4 regions of the Pacificispira sp. genome follow, and region 3 is predicted to be linked to each of the others. Evidence: riboswitches for the same ligand, from Rfam matches in the RefSeq annotation. Region 3 holds a riboswitch; each other region holds the start of a gene.
What was found. Region 3 has a riboswitch for cobalamin ahead of ACO06O_RS02825 (TonB-dependent receptor plug domain-containing protein). Riboswitches for the same ligand answer to the same signal wherever they lie in the genome.
Positions count from the first base shown of each region.

Region 1: linked by a shared signal. The riboswitch ahead of ACO06O_RS21160 (CbtB domain-containing protein) and the one ahead of ACO06O_RS02825 (TonB-dependent receptor plug domain-containing protein) in region 3 are both predicted to bind cobalamin.
Region 2: linked by a shared signal. The riboswitch ahead of ACO06O_RS00835 (hypothetical protein) and the one ahead of ACO06O_RS02825 (TonB-dependent receptor plug domain-containing protein) in region 3 are both predicted to bind cobalamin.
Region 4: linked by a shared signal. The riboswitch ahead of ACO06O_RS15200 (aromatic ring-hydroxylating oxygenase subunit alpha) and the one ahead of ACO06O_RS02825 (TonB-dependent receptor plug domain-containing protein) in region 3 are both predicted to bind cobalamin.

Region 1 covers NZ_CBDDHE010000011.1:5,882-10,089, reverse strand. The annotation lists gene ACO06O_RS21180 (ChrR family anti-sigma-E factor) at 1-72, shown strand, start outside; gene ACO06O_RS21175 (CidA/LrgA family protein) at 140-511, shown strand; gene ACO06O_RS21170 (LrgB family protein) at 508-1,227, shown strand; gene ACO06O_RS21165 (SCO family protein) at 1,317-1,973, shown strand; cobalamin riboswitch at 2,067-2,304, shown strand; gene ACO06O_RS21160 (CbtB domain-containing protein) at 2,339-2,530, shown strand; gene ACO06O_RS21155 (CbtA family protein) at 2,552-3,313, shown strand; gene ACO06O_RS21150 (benzoate/H(+) symporter BenE family transporter) at 3,333-4,208, opposite strand, start outside.
Region 2 covers NZ_CBDDHE010000002.1:160,284-164,491, reverse strand. The annotation lists gene ACO06O_RS00845 (NUDIX domain-containing protein) at 41-592, shown strand; gene ACO06O_RS00840 (inner membrane-spanning protein YciB) at 586-1,176, opposite strand; gene ACO06O_RS00835 (hypothetical protein) at 1,256-1,573, opposite strand; cobalamin riboswitch at 1,612-1,828, opposite strand; gene ACO06O_RS00830 (tellurite resistance TerB family protein) at 2,043-2,393, shown strand; gene ACO06O_RS00825 (PilZ domain-containing protein) at 2,412-2,747, opposite strand; gene ACO06O_RS00820 (NAD(P)/FAD-dependent oxidoreductase) at 2,822-4,099, opposite strand; gene ACO06O_RS00815 (glutamine synthetase family protein) at 4,103-4,208, opposite strand, start outside.
Region 3 covers NZ_CBDDHE010000002.1:609,245-613,452, forward strand. The annotation lists gene ACO06O_RS02820 (ABC transporter substrate-binding protein) at 1-1,228, opposite strand, end outside; cobalamin riboswitch at 1,484-1,724, shown strand; gene ACO06O_RS02825 (TonB-dependent receptor plug domain-containing protein) at 2,126-4,003, shown strand; gene ACO06O_RS02830 (DUF7676 family protein) at 4,069-4,208, shown strand, end outside.
Region 4 covers NZ_CBDDHE010000008.1:111,150-115,357, forward strand. The annotation lists gene ACO06O_RS15195 (2Fe-2S iron-sulfur cluster-binding protein) at 1-947, opposite strand, end outside; gene ACO06O_RS15200 (aromatic ring-hydroxylating oxygenase subunit alpha) at 953-2,191, opposite strand; cobalamin riboswitch at 2,333-2,538, opposite strand; gene ACO06O_RS15205 (class I adenylate-forming enzyme family protein) at 2,623-4,140, opposite strand; gene ACO06O_RS15210 (NAD(P)H-dependent flavin oxidoreductase) at 4,157-4,208, opposite strand, start outside.

The DNA of each region.
Region 1 (4,208 bases), on a different contig from region 3:
GTCGTGGTCGATGCCCCGATCCGGCTGACCGGGCCGATCGGCGCCATTCTGAATCTGTTCGTGAAGGTCTGACCGGAGCTCTGGCCGGGATCTTCCGCAGGGGCTCGCGCCCCGGCCCGTTGCATCGTAAAGTCGCGCCATGCTGCGCGCCCTGACCCTTCTTCTGATCTGCCAGTTGCTGGGCGAGGCCATCGCGGTCCTCGCCAACTGGCCCATTCCCGGCCCCGTGCTCGGCCTCGCCTTCCTGCTGGCGGGGCTGCTGATTCTGCGGCGGTCGCCCGACTGGCTGCAGGACACCTCGGCCGGGCTGTTGAAACATCTGTCCCTGCTGTTCGTCCCGGCCAGCGTCGGCCTGGTCCAGCACGCAGACCGCCTGAAGGTCGAGTGGTTGCCGCTCGCGGCCGGGGTGATCGTCAGCACCGTCGCGGCGATCGCCGTCGGCGCGGTGGTCTTCGTCGCCGTATCCCGTCTGATCGGCGCCCCGGCGGAAGGGGAGGACCGCAAGGCATGATCGGCGCGACACAGGATATCTGGGTCTATCTGGCCGAAACGCCGCTGCTGTGGCTGACCGCGACCCTGATTGCCTATGGGATCGGCCATGCTGCCTTCACCCGGTCGGGCAGCAACCCGGCGGTCAATCCGGTGGCCATTGCGGCGGCGCTGCTGATCGCATTGCTGGTCGCGACGGACACCGATTACGACACCTATTTCGAAGGCGCCCAGTTCGTTCATTTCCTGCTGGGTCCCGCGACCGTCGCCCTGGCGGTGCCGCTTTATACCCACCTGCCCCGGGTCCGGCGCGCGGCCCTGCCGATGCTGGCGGCCCTGGTCGCCGGCGTGGTCACCGCCGTCGGCACGGCCTTGGCCGTCGCCTCGCTGCTGGGCGCGGACAGCGAAAGCCTGTTGTCGCTGGCGCCCAAATCCGTGACCTCCCCCATCGCGATGGGGATCGCGGAGCGGATCGGCGGCCTGCCGTCCCTGGCGGCGGGATTGGTCATCGCGACGGGGATCGTGGGGGCCATCGTGGTCACGCCGCTTTTGAACCTGATGCGCGTCCGCGATTGGCGTGCCCGGGGTTTCGCCGTCGGCATCGCGGCGCACGGAATCGGCACGGCCCGCGCCTTTCAGGTCAACCCGATCGCCGGGGTTTTCGCGGCCGTCGCCATGGGTTTGAACGGCCTGACGACGGCGCTTTTGGTGCCGCTGATCGCGCATTTGTTACTATGACCGCGACGATTTGGCGTCTTGAGATAAGGGCCCCCGCTTCGTACGTCTTGGGGTAGTGATCCGTTCCCTCCGCGGAGGCCTTGAATACCATGCAGCGCAAAACAATTCCGCTGATCGGCGCCATGCTGGCCGCACTGGCCGCGATCGGTCTGGCCGCCCTTGTCGTCTGGAATCAGCTCTCCGGCAGCTCGGACGGCGTTGTGCGTGGCGACGGCGAGGCCTTGGTTGCGCCGGGATTGGAGGTCGGCGGTGCGTTTGAACTGACCAATCATAAGGGCGAAACCGTCACCCAGGACACGTTCCAGGGTCAGTTCCTGCTGGTCTATTTCGGCTACAGCTCCTGCCCTGACGTCTGTCCGACGGAATTGTCCAGCATGGCGGCCGCCATCGATATCCTGGCGGAGCGGGACGCCGCGGCGGCCGAAAAGATCACCCCGGTCCTGATCACCATCGATCCGGCCCGCGACACGGTGGACGTCCTGAAGGACTATGCGCCGGCCTTTCACCCGCGTCTGGTCGGCCTGACCGGCAGCGACGAGGCGATCGAGGCCGTGGCACGGAAGTTCCGCGTCTATTACGGCCGGGGCCAGCAGATCGACGACGAATTCTATCTGATGAACCATTCCGGCTATGTCTATCTGATGGGGCCGGACGGCGGGTTCGTGACGATGTTCAACGGCGGCACCGCGCCGGAATCGATCGCCAACGCCCTGCAGCGCTACGTCGCTGCCGCAAAGACCAGCTGACGGTCCCCCTCGCCCGATTATTCGAACGTCGCCTTGACGCCAATCCCTGTCGGCGCCGCGCTTGACCTGTACGCCGCCGTGGCGCTACTGATAATTCTTGAAGACGCGTTCGGTTCTCCTTCATGGGTCACGAAGGCCTTGGAGCTAAGAGGGAACACGGGAAGGATTTACCCATCAGGGAATCCGCGCCCGGGCTGCCCCCGCAACCGTGAGCGGCGAGCGGTATCCACCTCGCCACTGGCACACCAGCCCGGATCGGGACATGTGCCGGGAAGGCAGGATGCCGCATCGACCCGCGAGCCGGGAGACCTGCCGAGCGTCGATGGCATCTCGAACGACCGTCGGGTGTGACGGGAGGAGACAAAATGAACGATCGCATTCAGGCCACCACCGCCGACCATCTCGAAACCGAATCCCGGACCCGCGTTCTGGCGGCATCGGTTGCGGCGGCGCTGTTCGGCGGCTTCCTGTTCCTGGGTATCGGCTTCGCGCATTCGGACACGATCCACAATGCGACGCATGACGCGCGGCACGCCTTCGCGCTGCCCTGCCACTAAGCCCCGACCGAATTCAACGATATGTTTCGGCGCCTTTTCGGCGCGGCATTCGCCGCGGGCATCGTCGCGGGTCTAGCGATCAGCGCGATTCAGGAATTCACCACCACCCCTATCATCCTCCATGCCGAGGAATACGAGAACGCGGGCACAGAGGCCGCCATCCCGGAATCCGCGATCCCCGAGACGGCGGTCTTTCGGGTCGCCGGCACCGGCGCGTTCCACGGATTTACCATCTACAAGGCCCATAGCGGCGAAGACCACGGCGACGAATCCTGGGGCCCGAAAGACGGGCTGGAACGCTCCCTCTTCACCGCCGGGACCAATATCACGATGGGGATCGCCTTCGCCCTCATGCTGACGGCGGCCTTTGCCGTCCATGGCGGCGCGATCAGCGGACGGATCGGGCTGCTTTGGGGGATCGGCGGCTTCGCCGTCTTCACCCTGGGCCCGAATCTGGGCCTGCCGCCGGAAGTACCCGGCAGCATGGCCGCCGAACTGGGGGTGCGGCAGCTCTGGTGGATCGGCTGCGCCGCAGCGACCGGCATCGGCCTCTGCCTCATGGTCTTCGGCCGCAAGCTGCCACTGACGGTCCTTGGCGTTCTGATCATTGCCGCCCCGCATATCGTCGGCGCGCCGCAACCGGCGGAAGTCGGCGGCGGCGTCCCGCCGGAAATCGCGGGCCATTTCGCCGCCGCCTCCATCGTCGTCGCGGCGATCTTCTGGGTCATGCTGGGCTGGCTCAGCGGCACCTTCTATCAGCGGTTCTCGGGCACCTACGCCTGACCGTGACCCGGTTTCGGGTTCAGGACGCCTTCGCCTTCCGGGCGAGGGCGTCCAGACCGAGCACCAGCAGCCCCAGCGCCAGGCCCCAGAAGGCCGACCCGATCCCGAACAGGGACAGGCCGGATGCCGTCGCCACCAGCGTCAGCACGGCGGCGAAGCGGGTTTCTTCCGGCGCCAGGGCGGCGCTGAGCGAGCCCATCAGCGGCCCGACCAATGCCAGCCCGGCCACGGTCACGATCACCGCCGACGGCAGTGCCGCGAAGGCGGCGACCAGGGTCACGCCGACCCCTGCCAGGATCAGATAGCCCGCGCCATAGAACAGCCCCGCCTTCCAGCGTTGCGCCGGATCGGGATGCGTGTCCGGCCCGGTGCAAAGCGACGCCGTGATGGCGGCCAAGGTGGTGGTATGGGCGCCGAACGGCGCGGTCAGCAAGGACGCCATGCCGGTAACCGCCAGGGCGGAACGGGCCGGCGGCGTGTAACCCGCCGCCGACAGGACGGCGAAGCCGGGCAGGTTCTGCGACGCCATGGACACCAGGAACAGCGGCACGCCGAGCCCGATCAGCACCGCCGGATCGAATTCCGGCCGGATCAGGACCAGCGTCGCAACCGTCAGATCGCCGTCCAGCGGCGCGACCCGGCCGAGGACCAGCGCCCAGGCCACCCCCGCCGCGATCACCGCCAGTACGGCCCAGGTGGCACTGAACAGGCGGACCACCAGAAAGACGCCCACCAGCGGCAGGACCAGCAACGGATCGCCCGCGGCCGCGTCGAAGACGCCGATCGAAAACCCGATCAGGACGCCCGCCAGCATGGCCGCGGCGACGGCGGTCGGGATCTTGGCGATGGCATCCGCCAGCGGCTTGACCGCGGCGCTCAATACGATCAGCGCGGC
Region 2 (4,208 bases), 450 kb from region 3:
ACTTGCGACGGACAAGCCCAAGTCGCATGATCGGCCCGCGATGGGCGACAAATCCGACAAGATCACTGCGCGCGGCCCGACGGTTCGAAAGGTTCCGGAAGGCGATAACCGTACGCGCCTGACCTGCCCGGATTGCGGCTTCATCCAATACGAAAACCCCTTGATCGTTGCCGGCGCCGTCGTCGTCGAAGACGGCAAGGTATTGCTGTGCCGTCGGTCGATCGAACCGCGCCGTGGCTTCTGGACGATCCCGGCCGGTTATCTGGAACTGAATGAAACGGTGGAAGACGGGGCCCGGCGCGAAGCGCACGAGGAAGCCTGCGCCGACATCGCGATCGACGGCCTGCTGGCGGTCTACACGATCCCCAGGATCAGCCAGGTACAGTTGATCTATGCCGCGCATCTGGCGTCGCCCGGGATTGCCGCGGGCGAAGAAAGCCTGGAGGTCCGGTTCTTCGACTGGGATGAAATCCAGACGGTGGAGATCGCCTTCCCGTCGGTGCATTGGGCCTTGGCCCACCGCCGGTCGATGACCGGGCCGGTTCCTTCCGCGCCATTTGGCAATCCGGACGGCGAGACCGGGGATTACTGATCTCCGGCTTCTTCCGCCGTGTCGGTTTCGCTGTGCCGCATCATGAAGGGCACCTGGGCGATGAAGAACAGGAAAGTTATCGCGATCAGCCCGGGAAACCGGAAATAGACCCAAATCTCTTCCGATACGCTTCGCCACACGACCTCGTTCAGCAGGGCGAGACACAGGAAGAAGATGGCGCAACGCAGCGTCAGAACCTTCCAGGCTCGGTCCGGCATGGTGAAGCTGCCGCCCATGACCGATCGCAGCGGCATCTTGCCGAAAGCCAGGGCCGCCAGCAGGCCGATCCCGAACAGCGTATTGATGATGCTGGGCTTCATCTTGATGAAGCTGGGATCGTTCAGATAGAGCGTCAAACCGCCGAATACCCCGACCAGGACGGCCGTCAATAGCGGCATCCACGGAATCCGACGGGCAACCACCAGCGACAAGACGACGGCTGCCGCACTGGCGCCCATCACGACCTTTGTTGCCAGGAACAGATCGTTACTGAGGAAATAGGTGACGACAAAGGCTGCCAGCGGCGCGAAATCGACCAGTTGGGTCAGCCAGGGAGGACCGGGGCGGGAAGGAACATCCGTCATAGGAGGCTATATAGGCGATGCGGTTGGCCGCGTCATCCGTTCCTTCACGCCACCGGTCCCTGAATGCCGATGGAACATTCTAGTTCCTGACCCGCCGGCGTCTCGGCCGGGCCAGACGTTCGGCCGGAAACTGCGCGATCTGCCTCAGCAATTCGCTCGCCTTGCCGGCTTCGCCGCCGGAGGCATCGGAGAAAGGCGACGTTTCGCCGAGAATTTGGGCAGCCCGCGCCGGATCGGTGCCATCGGGCAGGGCCAGAAGCCAGGACAGAATTGCCCCTTCCGCCGCACCGCGCGGCAAAGGCTCTTCGGCCATGTAAAGGGCGGACAGACTCTGTCCGGGGTCGAACGCCGCAATATCGATTTCCGCAGCCGGAAATGCGGACGGAACACTACTCATAGAAACCTCCTCCCGGGACACCCCGCCCGGACAATAGGGTTGCGTTTCAGTGAGCGGCAGGTCTCCTGGCTCGCGGGTCGGTGCCGGTCCGCCTGGCCTTCCCAACGGTATCCCGTCAGTGGCCTGGACGTGGCGGTCGGCTCGCCGCTTACAGTTGCGGGGGCAGCTTCGGCCTCGGGTCGGGACATTGCGTCCGTCGCCACACCGAATTCCCTTTTGATCCCCTTGCGGGGAACCGCTCTCTCGATCGCATCACTCTAGTGTAATTCGGGGCGGCGACTAAGGAAAAAACGACCTGCTTGCGCGCAGACCCGTCACTTGACCGCTGCACTGCGGCAAGGGCACATTGTCGGCCTGCGCCAATCCGGGGATGGCGCCTGGTCGGGGGATCGGTATGTTCGAGGGGGTTCGGCACGCAATCGAAGAGCGAACGGCACGGCGCAGGAACCGGCCGTTCCTGGAGGCGTGCATGGCGTGCTGTGCCCTGGTTGCGATTGCCGATGGCGAAGTATCCCTGTCGGAACGCGGGCGCGTCGACCAGATCCTGGAAGCCATCGACAAGCTGCGCTTTTTCGACGTGCATGAGGCCGTTGATTTGTTCAACGGCTATGTCGACGGCATCGTCCAGGCCGAGGCCAAGGGCCGCCGCCACGCGCTGGAAGCGGTCAAGGAAATGCGGCATGAGGCCGGGGACGCCGTACTTTTGGTCAAGGTCGCCCTGGCGATCAGCCGCGCGGACGGCGTTTTCCTGGAAAGCGAGCGCGCCCAATGCGAGGCCATCTGCGACGTGCTGGGCCTCGAACTGGAAGACTTTCTGTAAGCGGAATCAGGGGCCGAATCAGCCCAACGCCTGGTGGGCGATAATGTCCTGAAGCGGATCGAACTGGTCCGGGGTCACCTTTATGAAGGCGACGCAGACCACCATGCCCTCGTCATCCGCGCCGACCACTCGGCAGGGAATTTCGATGGTGGTGAATTCGTCCGGCATCAGAACCGCCATGACCTCGTCGCCTTCGGCCAGCCCTTCCTGATCCGGGTAGAACCCGAAACCACCCAGGCTGACATCGGTGACTCGGCCCTTCAGGCCACCCACTTCGGCGGGGAACCGGACCTTGACCCGGCGTTCCTTACGCCGGTCGCCCGGTTTGATGATGCGCATCAGGCGGCTGAACATGCTGGTTTCCTCGATACGGCGAACAATCCGCTCCCCCGCTCGTCGGGCAAGCAGGAATCGTGCCGGACGGGAGCTTACGCCAAAGCGTCCTTCAGGCGATACCAAAACATGCCGAGTGTCAGGAGGGGCGTGCGGAACCGGCCGCCGGGGAAGATCGGGTGCTTGAATTTGTGCATGATGTCGAACTTCTGCGTCTGGCCCTTGATCGCCTCCGCCAGGATCTTCCCGCACATATTGCTGAGCGCCAGGCCGTGTCCGGAATAACCCTGGCTGAAATAGGTGCGGTTGCCGATGCGTCCAACATGCGGCATGCGATCGACCGTGATGCCGATATAGCCGCCCCAGACGTGATCGATCTTCACATCGTCCAGTTCCGGGAAGACATGCAGCATGCGCGGGCGCACGAAACCGCCCAGATCGTTCGGTTCCAACCCTGAATAGGTCGCGCGACCGCCGAACAGCATGCGCTTGTCCGCGCTGAGCCGGTAATAGTCGACGATGAAATTACAGTTCGAAACCGCGTCGTCGGTGGGCAGCAGCGTCTTCGCCCGATTGTCGCCCAACGGCTCCGTCGCGACGATGTAGCTGCCGACCGGCATCAGGCGTCGAAACAGATAAGGCTCCGTCTCGCGCAGATAGGCATTGCCGGCCAGAATGAGGTGTTCGGCATGCACCGATCCATGTTCGGTATGGATCGCGGGCTTGTCGCCGGTATCCAGACGAATGGCGCGGCTGTTCTCGAAAATCTGGGCGCCGGCCTCATGGGCGGCTTTGCCGAGGCCCAGGCAATAGTTCAGCGGATGGACATGGCCCGCGCCCGGTTCCCACAACGCGCCGACATAGCGGTCGGTCCCGATCTTTTCCCGGACGGCGGGACCTTCATAGAGTTTGGAGCCGGTATAGCCCCATTTTTCCCATTCCGCCTGGTCTTCCTTCAGGCCTTCGAACTGGCTCTTCTTCTCGGCGGCATGCAGATAACCCCATTTGAGGTCGCAATCGATGCCGTATTTCTTGATCCGCTCACCGACCAGTTTGGGCGCGCCGTCCGCAATTTCCCAGGCGACTTTCGCTCCCTCGCTGCCGACGACCTTTTCGACGTGATGCATCGACTTGTTGAAGCCGCTGCATACCTGCCCGCCATTGCGGCCGGACGCACCGAAGCCGACCGTTTCCGCTTCGACAACAATCACGGAATAACCGGCCTCCGCCAGTTCCAGTGCGGCGGAAAGCCCGGTGTAGCCGGCGCCGAGAATGGCGACATCGGCCTTGTGCTCGCCTTCAAGCCGGGGATGGCTGGGGGCGGCATGGGCGGTCGCCCGGTAATAGGATCGGGTATCGTCGAACTTTGCCATGTCTTACACCGTGCGCAGGTACCATTCGTAATCCAGGGGCGGAATCTGCGCCTGGAACGCGTCGTTCTCGAAGCTGCGCGCCGCTGCGTAGGTCTCGCAATAATGCGCG
Region 3 (4,208 bases):
TGCGCGCGAACAGGGCGACATCGAGCGAGCCGTCCTGATGCCCGGACGGGATCTCGGAAAAATTGCCGACGGAGATGTCGAGCGCCACCCCGATCTGGCGCCACTGATCCTGCAGCGCGGCTGCGATCAGCGGCAGTTCCGGGCGGTTGGGAAATGTCCGCAACGTCAACGCAAAGCGCATCCCGTCGCGAACGAGAATGCCGTCTTCGCCCGGCGCCCAGCCCAAGGCGGCAAGCGACTGACGCGCGGTGTCCGGATCGTAGGCCAGCGGTGTCAGCGTCGGATCGTGCCAGTCGGCAAGGGCCGGCGGGAACAACTGGCTGGCCGTGGCGTCGGGGAAGCGCAGAATGCCCGCGGCGATACCGTCGCGATCGATCGCGAGGCTGAGCGCCTGGCGCGCTTCCGCCTCCGTCAGCGCGGGATGGGCAAGATTGAGCTTGAGGACGATCGTGCGAGGGATCGGGACCGCCTTGACCTCGACCGGCTCCAATTGGCTGAGTCGGCTGTACCCGGCCGGGTCCAGGGTAAAGACGAGATCGGCATCGCCGCTTTCGGCCATCAACGCCCGCGTTTCCGCCCGGGACGTGGAGATGTAACGGGCGGCTTCCAGATGGGCCGCCTCCCCCCAATAGCCGTCAAACCGCTTCAGGCTGAGGGAGCTCGGCGGATCGATCTGTGCCACCTGGAACGGGCCGGTGCCGATCACGGAAACCACCTTCCCGTCACCGTCGAACGACGCCGGAGCCAGGATGAGGGCCGTATAGTTCGCCAGGACAGCAGGCAATGCGGCAAACTTCTCCGCAAGGCGGATCACAACCGCATCGCCATCGGCGGCGATCTCCGCAATCGGCAGGTTCTGCAGGACGCCGGGTTGCGTCACAGCGCGCTTCAGGCTGGCCACGGCGGCATCCGCGCTCAACTCTGTACCGTCATGGAACCGGACGCCGTCGCGCAGTTGGAAGCGCCAGACCAGACCATCGCCGCCGACCTGCCATTCGGTTGCGAGGCCCGGGCGCAACTGTCCGTCAATCCCGGCATCCACCAGGGTTTCGGCAACCTCCATCCGCTGAAACGTGTAGCCGTCCGAGGCAGGGTCCATGCCGTTGACGTGCCAGGGCGCGGCGACGACGACGTCGGTCCGGCCCTGTGCCGTCGATGCCGTGCTTGTAGCGATCAGGGCGGCGGCGCCGATAGCCGCGCCGAACATTGCTTTGGTGAACGCACGCATGTGTACCTCCATGGGAAGGGAATCAAGGGATGTTGGATTGGCGGGCGGAACGAGGATCAGATCTCGAGTCTGCGAGATACTTCGGCTTCCGGTTTCTAGTGTGAATTTGAGCCGGACGTTATATCATAACATTGAATTTGCAAGCAGCTCTCTCTGAATATTGTGTGTTCCAATCTGGTTCTTCGCCGACTTGGACGCGCACCATGTTGCAGCATTCGTCATTGGCCTTGCGCCGATAGGATTTGACGATGTACGAATTTGGATGTGGCCCTTGGTTCCCCTGACCGGCATCAGGCTGGGGGGATTAAAAGGGAACACCGGTAGCGCATTACCCAACAGGGACGCGCGATCCGGGGCTGTCCCCGCAACTGTGAGCGGCGAGACGGCGGCCAAGTGACGGTCACTGACCGGGCCCTGATCGGGTGCCCAGTCGGGAAGACCGGCCGCCCGTCCCTGACCCGCGAGCCAGGAGACCTGCCAGAGGCCGCGTCACCTTTGCTTCCGGTCGGGGATTGCCGGGGGCGCGGGCTTGATCCCGTTCGCGGTGGCGCCTTGCTAGGTGCGTCTGGCGAATGGGACGCGGCCCGTGAGGTGTGACGACGGCGATTTCCGCCAACGCTCTCTCACGTCAAAGCCGAACCCGTTCAGGACGTGGACCGTCGATTTGGACGGGCCGCGGTCCGGTATGCATCGACCAGGGCGTGTCGCGCCGGGCTGGGGGCACCGGTTCGCCTTGGTCGTATCGGATTTTGTTTCCCATCCCGGTTTCGATTCGTCGGGGCGATGACTGCCTCGCGGCTCTTCCTGTCGGCATCAACCGATTGGAGGGAGCACATGAAAACGGTCGCCAGGACCACGCCCAGGATACGGGCACAGTATTGGGTGGGGGCGTTCACAATGACAGCCCTTTTGGGACTTGCCGGAGCTGCCGCGGCGCAGGAACAGGACACGGGTACCGTCGTGACGGCACCGGACACCATCGTCTCCGCCAGCCGGATCGCCCTGCCGGCGGAACGTGTCGGCAGTTCGGTCACGGTGATCACCGCCGAAGATTTGGAGCGTGGCGGGCAGAAATTCGTTTCGGACGTCTTGCGGGACGTGCCGGGGCTGGCCGTAAACCGGACCGGTTCGCCGGGCGCCCAAACCGCAGTCCGGATCCGCGGGGCGGAATCGAATCATACGCTGGTCATCGTCGACGGGATCGAGATCAACGATCAAAGCGCCGGATCGGAATACGATTTCTCGCGCCTAATGACCGCCGACATCGAAAGGATCGAGATCCTGCGCGGTGCGCAGTCCGCCCTGTTCGGCAGTGACGCCATCGGCGGCGTGATCAGCATCACCACCAAGCGGGGGCGTGACGGGTTTGGCGGTGAGGTGTCCGCAGAAGGCGGCAGCTTCCAGACCGGCGAGGCCGGCGTTTCCCTGCGTTACGGCGGGGAGCGTTTCAGCATCTCAGGTACCGCGAACCGGTTCCGGACCGAAGGGATTTCCAATGCCGCCGAGGACCGCGGCAATCCCGAAAAGGATGGCTACCGGAACGATACTTTGTCGCTGAACGCCGACGTCCAGCCACTGGATTGGCTGACCCTGGATACCACAATCCGCGCGACGAAGGCGTATTTCGAAACCGACGGGTTCACCGGCGGAATCGGTGCCGTGGACCAGGCTTCGGATACGACGACCAATCAGCGCTATGGCCGGATCGGCCTGTCGGTCGATCCCTTCGACGGCGCCTGGACCCACCGGTTCGACGCGGCCTATTCCAGCGACAAGGATGACAGCCGAACCAATGGGGCGCTGTCCAGCTTTGCCGACGGCAGCAAACGCAAATACGCCTACCAGACGACGGTATCCTTCGACACGCCGTCGCTCGCCCAGGCGGAACACGACTTCACGCTGCTGGCGGAATCCGAAAAGGACACGATGAAGGCGAGCTTCCTGGGACAGGGCAAGATCGACACAACCAACAATGCCTTCGCCGGGGAATACAATCTGGGTCTATTCGAGTCCCTGTTCCTGTCAGCCAGCCTGCGTCAGGACTACAATGACCGGTTCGAGAATGAACAGACCCATCGCCTTTCGGCGGCCTATCTGGTCGATTCCTGGGGAACCCGGTTCCATGCCAGTCACGGTACCGGCGTCAAGAATCCGACGCTCACGGAACTGTTCGGCTTCACGAACAACTTCGTCGGCAACCCCAACCTGAAGCCTGAAACCGCGACCAGTTGGGATGTCGGGGTGGAGCAGCGATTCTGGCAGGAAAAGGCCCGGGTCGATGTGACCTTCTTCCGCAGCGACGTGGAAAACCTGATCACCGGTTCCGGCAATACGTCACGCAATCTGGAAGGCGTGTCCGAAGCACGGGGTGTCGAGATTTCGGGCGATCTAGCCTTGACCGATCAGCTCGATATCGGCGCCAGCTATACCTGGACCCACGCGGAAACGTCCGACGGGACCGAACAGGTCCGCCGGCCGACCAACCTCGCCAGCCTCAACGTGAACTACCGATTCCTGGACGACCGGGCGAACCTCAATCTCGGGGTCGACTTCAACGGCAGCTTCACGGATTTCGAGTTCGACGCGGCCTTCAACCGCACGGTCGTCGACATGAGCTCGTTCACGCTGGTCAATCTGAAGGGCAGCTATGAGGTGATCGACGGGCTGGAGCTCTATGCCCGCGGCGAGAACCTGCTGAACGAACGGTACGAAGAAGTTCTGACCTTCGGCACGCCGGGCATCGCCGGTTATGCCGGCATGAACTGGAAATTCTGAAACGGAGACGGGGCGGGCCCTTTTCCGCCCCGTCGCCGTTTTGCAGTCAATATGAGGAATGAAGCATGAGTGTAGCCGTCGCCAGCAAACGGGATGTCAATGAAACCGGCCGGGAGACCGAAATCTGGGTCTTGCCGACGGAGGAGGATTATCTCCATACCCTGCTGAAGGACATTTTCGAGAACCACTGGCGGAGCATCGTCTT
Region 4 (4,208 bases), on a different contig from region 3:
CCGCAAACGCCGAACTGACAGGCCGACGGAATGTTCAGGCCCTGCGCCTTGGCGACCTGAAGAATGGTGTCGGTTTCGCTGCACATCGCGTCCAGACCCGACGCGGCGAACCGGATCATCGCGCCGGCAGTTTCGTCCAATACGATATCGTCGTGTTCCGGGCGTTGATCTTCGGTCCGGATCGGCGCGTGGAAGCTTTCCTCATGGTAATGCGCCATTTCGAATCCGGCGGCGTTCAGGACATCGCGCACCGTTTTCATGAAGGGTTCCGGCCCGCAGCAGAAGATTTCCCGCTCCATATAGTCCGGCGCCATCAGTTCCAGCATCAGCTGGTTCAACCGGCCCCGGTACCCGGCCCAGGCGGAGAACGGATCGTCCTCCTCCACCACGAAGGACAGTTTGATGTCCGGCACGCGCTGGGCCATGCGGCGCAGTTCGGGTTCGAAGATCAGTTCCGACGGGCGGCGGGCGCAGGAAATCAGCGCGATATCCGTATGCTCGCCATTATCGAACAGCCAGCGCGTCATCGACATCATCGGCGTCACGCCGGACCCAGCGGAAATGAACAGATATTTGTCCGCCGGATACTGCATGAAGGTGAAGATGCCGCCCGGCCCATAGGCGCGCAGCCGGTCGCCGACCTTCACATTCTCCAGCATCCAGCGCGATCCGATACTGTCCTTCTGCGCCTTGACCGTGACCGAGATCGACAGCGGCCGCGACGGCGAGGAGGACAGGGTATAGGTGCGCAACAATGGCTCCGGCCCGACCGGCAATTCCAGCGTGATGAACTGGCCGGGCAGATAGCGGAACCAGCTATCGTCCGCCGTCTTGAAACAGAAAGAGGTCACATCCGGCGCTTCCGGAATGATCATCATGCATTCCAGTTCCTTCGCGTCGGTCCAATAGGTCCGTTCGTCCAGAGCCTTGAATTGGGTCAGCCGCATTCCCGTCACTCCGCCGCTGCGGCCGGCGCGAAGGCGCCAAGCTGCCGGGTCATCGCATCGCAATACCAGTCGGTGAACTGGCGCACGCCGGTTTCATGGATCGGCGAATAGGGGCCGGGTTCATAGGCCGGGGAGTTCACCCCCAACTGGTTCTGTTCGACCAGCATCCGGTCCTGGTCGTTGGTCGCGTCCCAAACTTCGGTCAGCGTCTTCAGGTCATAATCCACGCCTTCGACCGCGTCCTTGCGCACCAACCAGCGGGTCGTGACCTCCGTCTCCTGCGGGCCGATCGGATTGACGTGGAAGGAGATCGCGTGATCGCGCAGCAGATGGTTCCAGCTGCTGGGATAGTGGAACAACAGCATGGAGCCGATGCGCTCTTCCCGAATCGCGCCCAGCGGTTTGGAACAGGCCGGTTTGCCGGACATGGTGAAGCTTTCGGTATCGCGCAGCAACGGCACGCGCATGACGCGGTACTGGCCGCTGTCGTCCAGATAGAATTGGCTGGGCAGGCCGGCGGCCTCGCAGCGGTTCCAATGATCCTGTAGGAAATTGTCGCCGCCGGTCTGTTCGACCCCGGTGATGGTCGGCGCGTCGGTGAAGGTGCGGCACAGTTCCGGATGGGACCCGGAACAGTGATAGCATTCGCGGTTGTTTTCCCAGACCAGCTTCCAATTGCCTTTTTCGACAATCGTCGTCTTATGCGCGACCTTGGTATACTCCAACCGGTGCGGCAGCATATAGGGTTCGATCCGCGCGCGGACCGGGGCGAAATCGGGCGGCGCATCGCTGAAATTGACGAAGAGATAGCCGCCGACGCTTTCGCAGGCGACCGGCTTCAGCTTGAACGCGTTGGGATCGAAATCCTGGCCCATCTCGCGGGCGAACAGCAGCTTGCCTTCCAGGTCGTAGGTCCATTGGTGATAGGGACAGACCAGCCGCGCGGCATTACCCTGCGCCGATTGGCAGATACGCGAACCGCGATGGCGGCAGGCATTGTGGAAGGCGCGGATCTCGCCATCGGCACCGCGCAGGATGATCGCCTCGGCCCGGCCGACCCGGTAGGTGGTGTAATCCCCAACCTCCGGAATCTCGCAGCCATGCCCCGCGAACAGCCATTCGTTCAGGAACAGGGTGTCCATTTCCAAATCGAAAACCGCGCGGTCGCCATAGAATTCCTGCGCCAGGGAATAGCCGGGCCGACGGGCGGCCAGCAGGCCTTGCACACGGTAAGATGCGTCCATACCGAATCTCCTCAGTCATGCGCCGCATCCGGCGGCGCGGTTGGTATGGTCGCTGGTGTTCTCAAGAGGACATCCCTTCCCCGCTCCGGCAATCGGCGGCGGACGGAAGGAAAGGCACCTCGTGATCGCCACCCGCGATCCAAGAGCAGTCTTGCCTGGGCTGGTTTCCGGACTCGAAGGGAGGTGCTAGCCGAACGCGGCGCCTTCTCGGGACATTGCTTCCCAATGGCATTCGCCGCGCTTCAACCCTTCTTACCGTTGCGGGGGCAGTGCCGGGATCTCACCGGCTTCCCAATTCTCCGTCACGCCGCGAACGGCGGAACGGCACCACAAGCGCCCGGACTTTGCGCCCGGCCGGGGGTCTGGGATTTCTGTAACGCGACAGGTTAAGTGCTGGCTGCGACAGGTGCGCGATTTCCGCCCTTCAGAGCCTAGAGACGATCCCGGAAGGTCTCGATCAGGCGGTTCTTCAGGATCTTGCCGGTGGCGGCGGCCGGCAGCCGGTCGGTGATGACGATCTTCGACGGCCGCTTGTAGCTGGACAGGCTGCCGGCCACATGGGTCTTCAACTCGTCCTCCGTCACGGCGGCGGGATCGGCGACCTGGACAAAGGCCAGCACTTCCTCGTTCCCGCCCTCGACCGTGCGGCCGATCACGGCGGCCAGAACGACGGACGGATGGTCGTTCAACGCCTTCTCCACCTCCTGCGGATAGACGTTGAAACCGGACCGGATGATCAGTTCCTTTGACCGGCCGACGATGTGCAGCATGCCGTTCTCGTCGAACTTCCCCAGATCGCCGGTGCGCAGGTACCCGTCGGGCAGCAGCACTTTTGCGGTTTCTTCCGGGTTCCGGAAATAGCCCCTCATGATATGCGGGCCCCGGGTCAGGATCTCGCCGACACCGTCATTCTGACCGCCGATCGCCTCGTCCAGCTTGATATCGACACCCGGCAGGGCATAGCCGACGCTGACATCCGGATTGCCGATCGCATTGCGCGTCGCGCAGACCCCGGCCGTGGTTTCCGTCATGCCATAGCCGTTCTGCAAGGGGATGCCATAGAAGGCCTCGGCGCTGCGCTTCCAGGCCGGGTCCAACGGCGCGGCGCCCGACGAGACGTAGCGCAGCCCGCTGCCTTCCAGCCGCGTATAGCCCTGCGCCTTCGTATAATGCATCAGATGGGCATGCATCTGCGGCACGGCAGGCAGGATCGTCACATCCTCGCGCAGGGCGTTATACAGGGCCTCGGCACTGAACCGGGGTTGCAGGCGAATGCAGGCCCCGCCATGGCTGGCAGCGACGACCATGGAGGCCAAACCGAAGACATGGGTCATCGGCAAGGCGCCATAGACCGTATCCGTCGGGGTCATGTCGCGCAGTTCCGCCGACGACTTGCCGGCAAACAATAGATTGCCGTGGGTCAGCATCACGCCTTTGGGCGCGCCGGTCGTGCCGGTCGTATAAAGGACGACCCCAACCTGAGCGAGTCCCGGTTCCACCGGCTGCGGCGCGCTGTCGAAGGGTGTCGAAAACCCGACCGTGCCGAACGCCCCGTCCTGGTCTTGGGCAGCATCGGCTTTGGCATGCTCGGCCGCGTCCGGCGAGGCCTTGACCGTATAAACGACGGCACGAGGCGTCGCATGCTGGCGGATACGTTCCAGTTCCGCCGCCGTCATACGCGCGTTGGCGGGCACGGCCCAAGCGTCGAGGCGGCTGCAGGCAAAAACGAAGGCGATGGCCGCAAGGCTGTTCTCGGCCACGATCAGGACCCGGTCACCGGCGACGACCCCGGCCTCGCTCAGCACGGCCTCGGCCTGCGTCACGGCGGCAGCGTAATCGCGATAAGACAGGCGCCGGCCGTCAAAATCGATCACGGCGGGATTGTCCGGGCGTTCCGCCAGATGGCGGTCGATGTTGTGGTGGATGCGGGTCGCCTGAATGTCACTCATACCGGAACCAATCCCATTAAACGCCGACAGGACGCAGCCGCGCCAGGGCCGCCATCGCCTCACGCTCC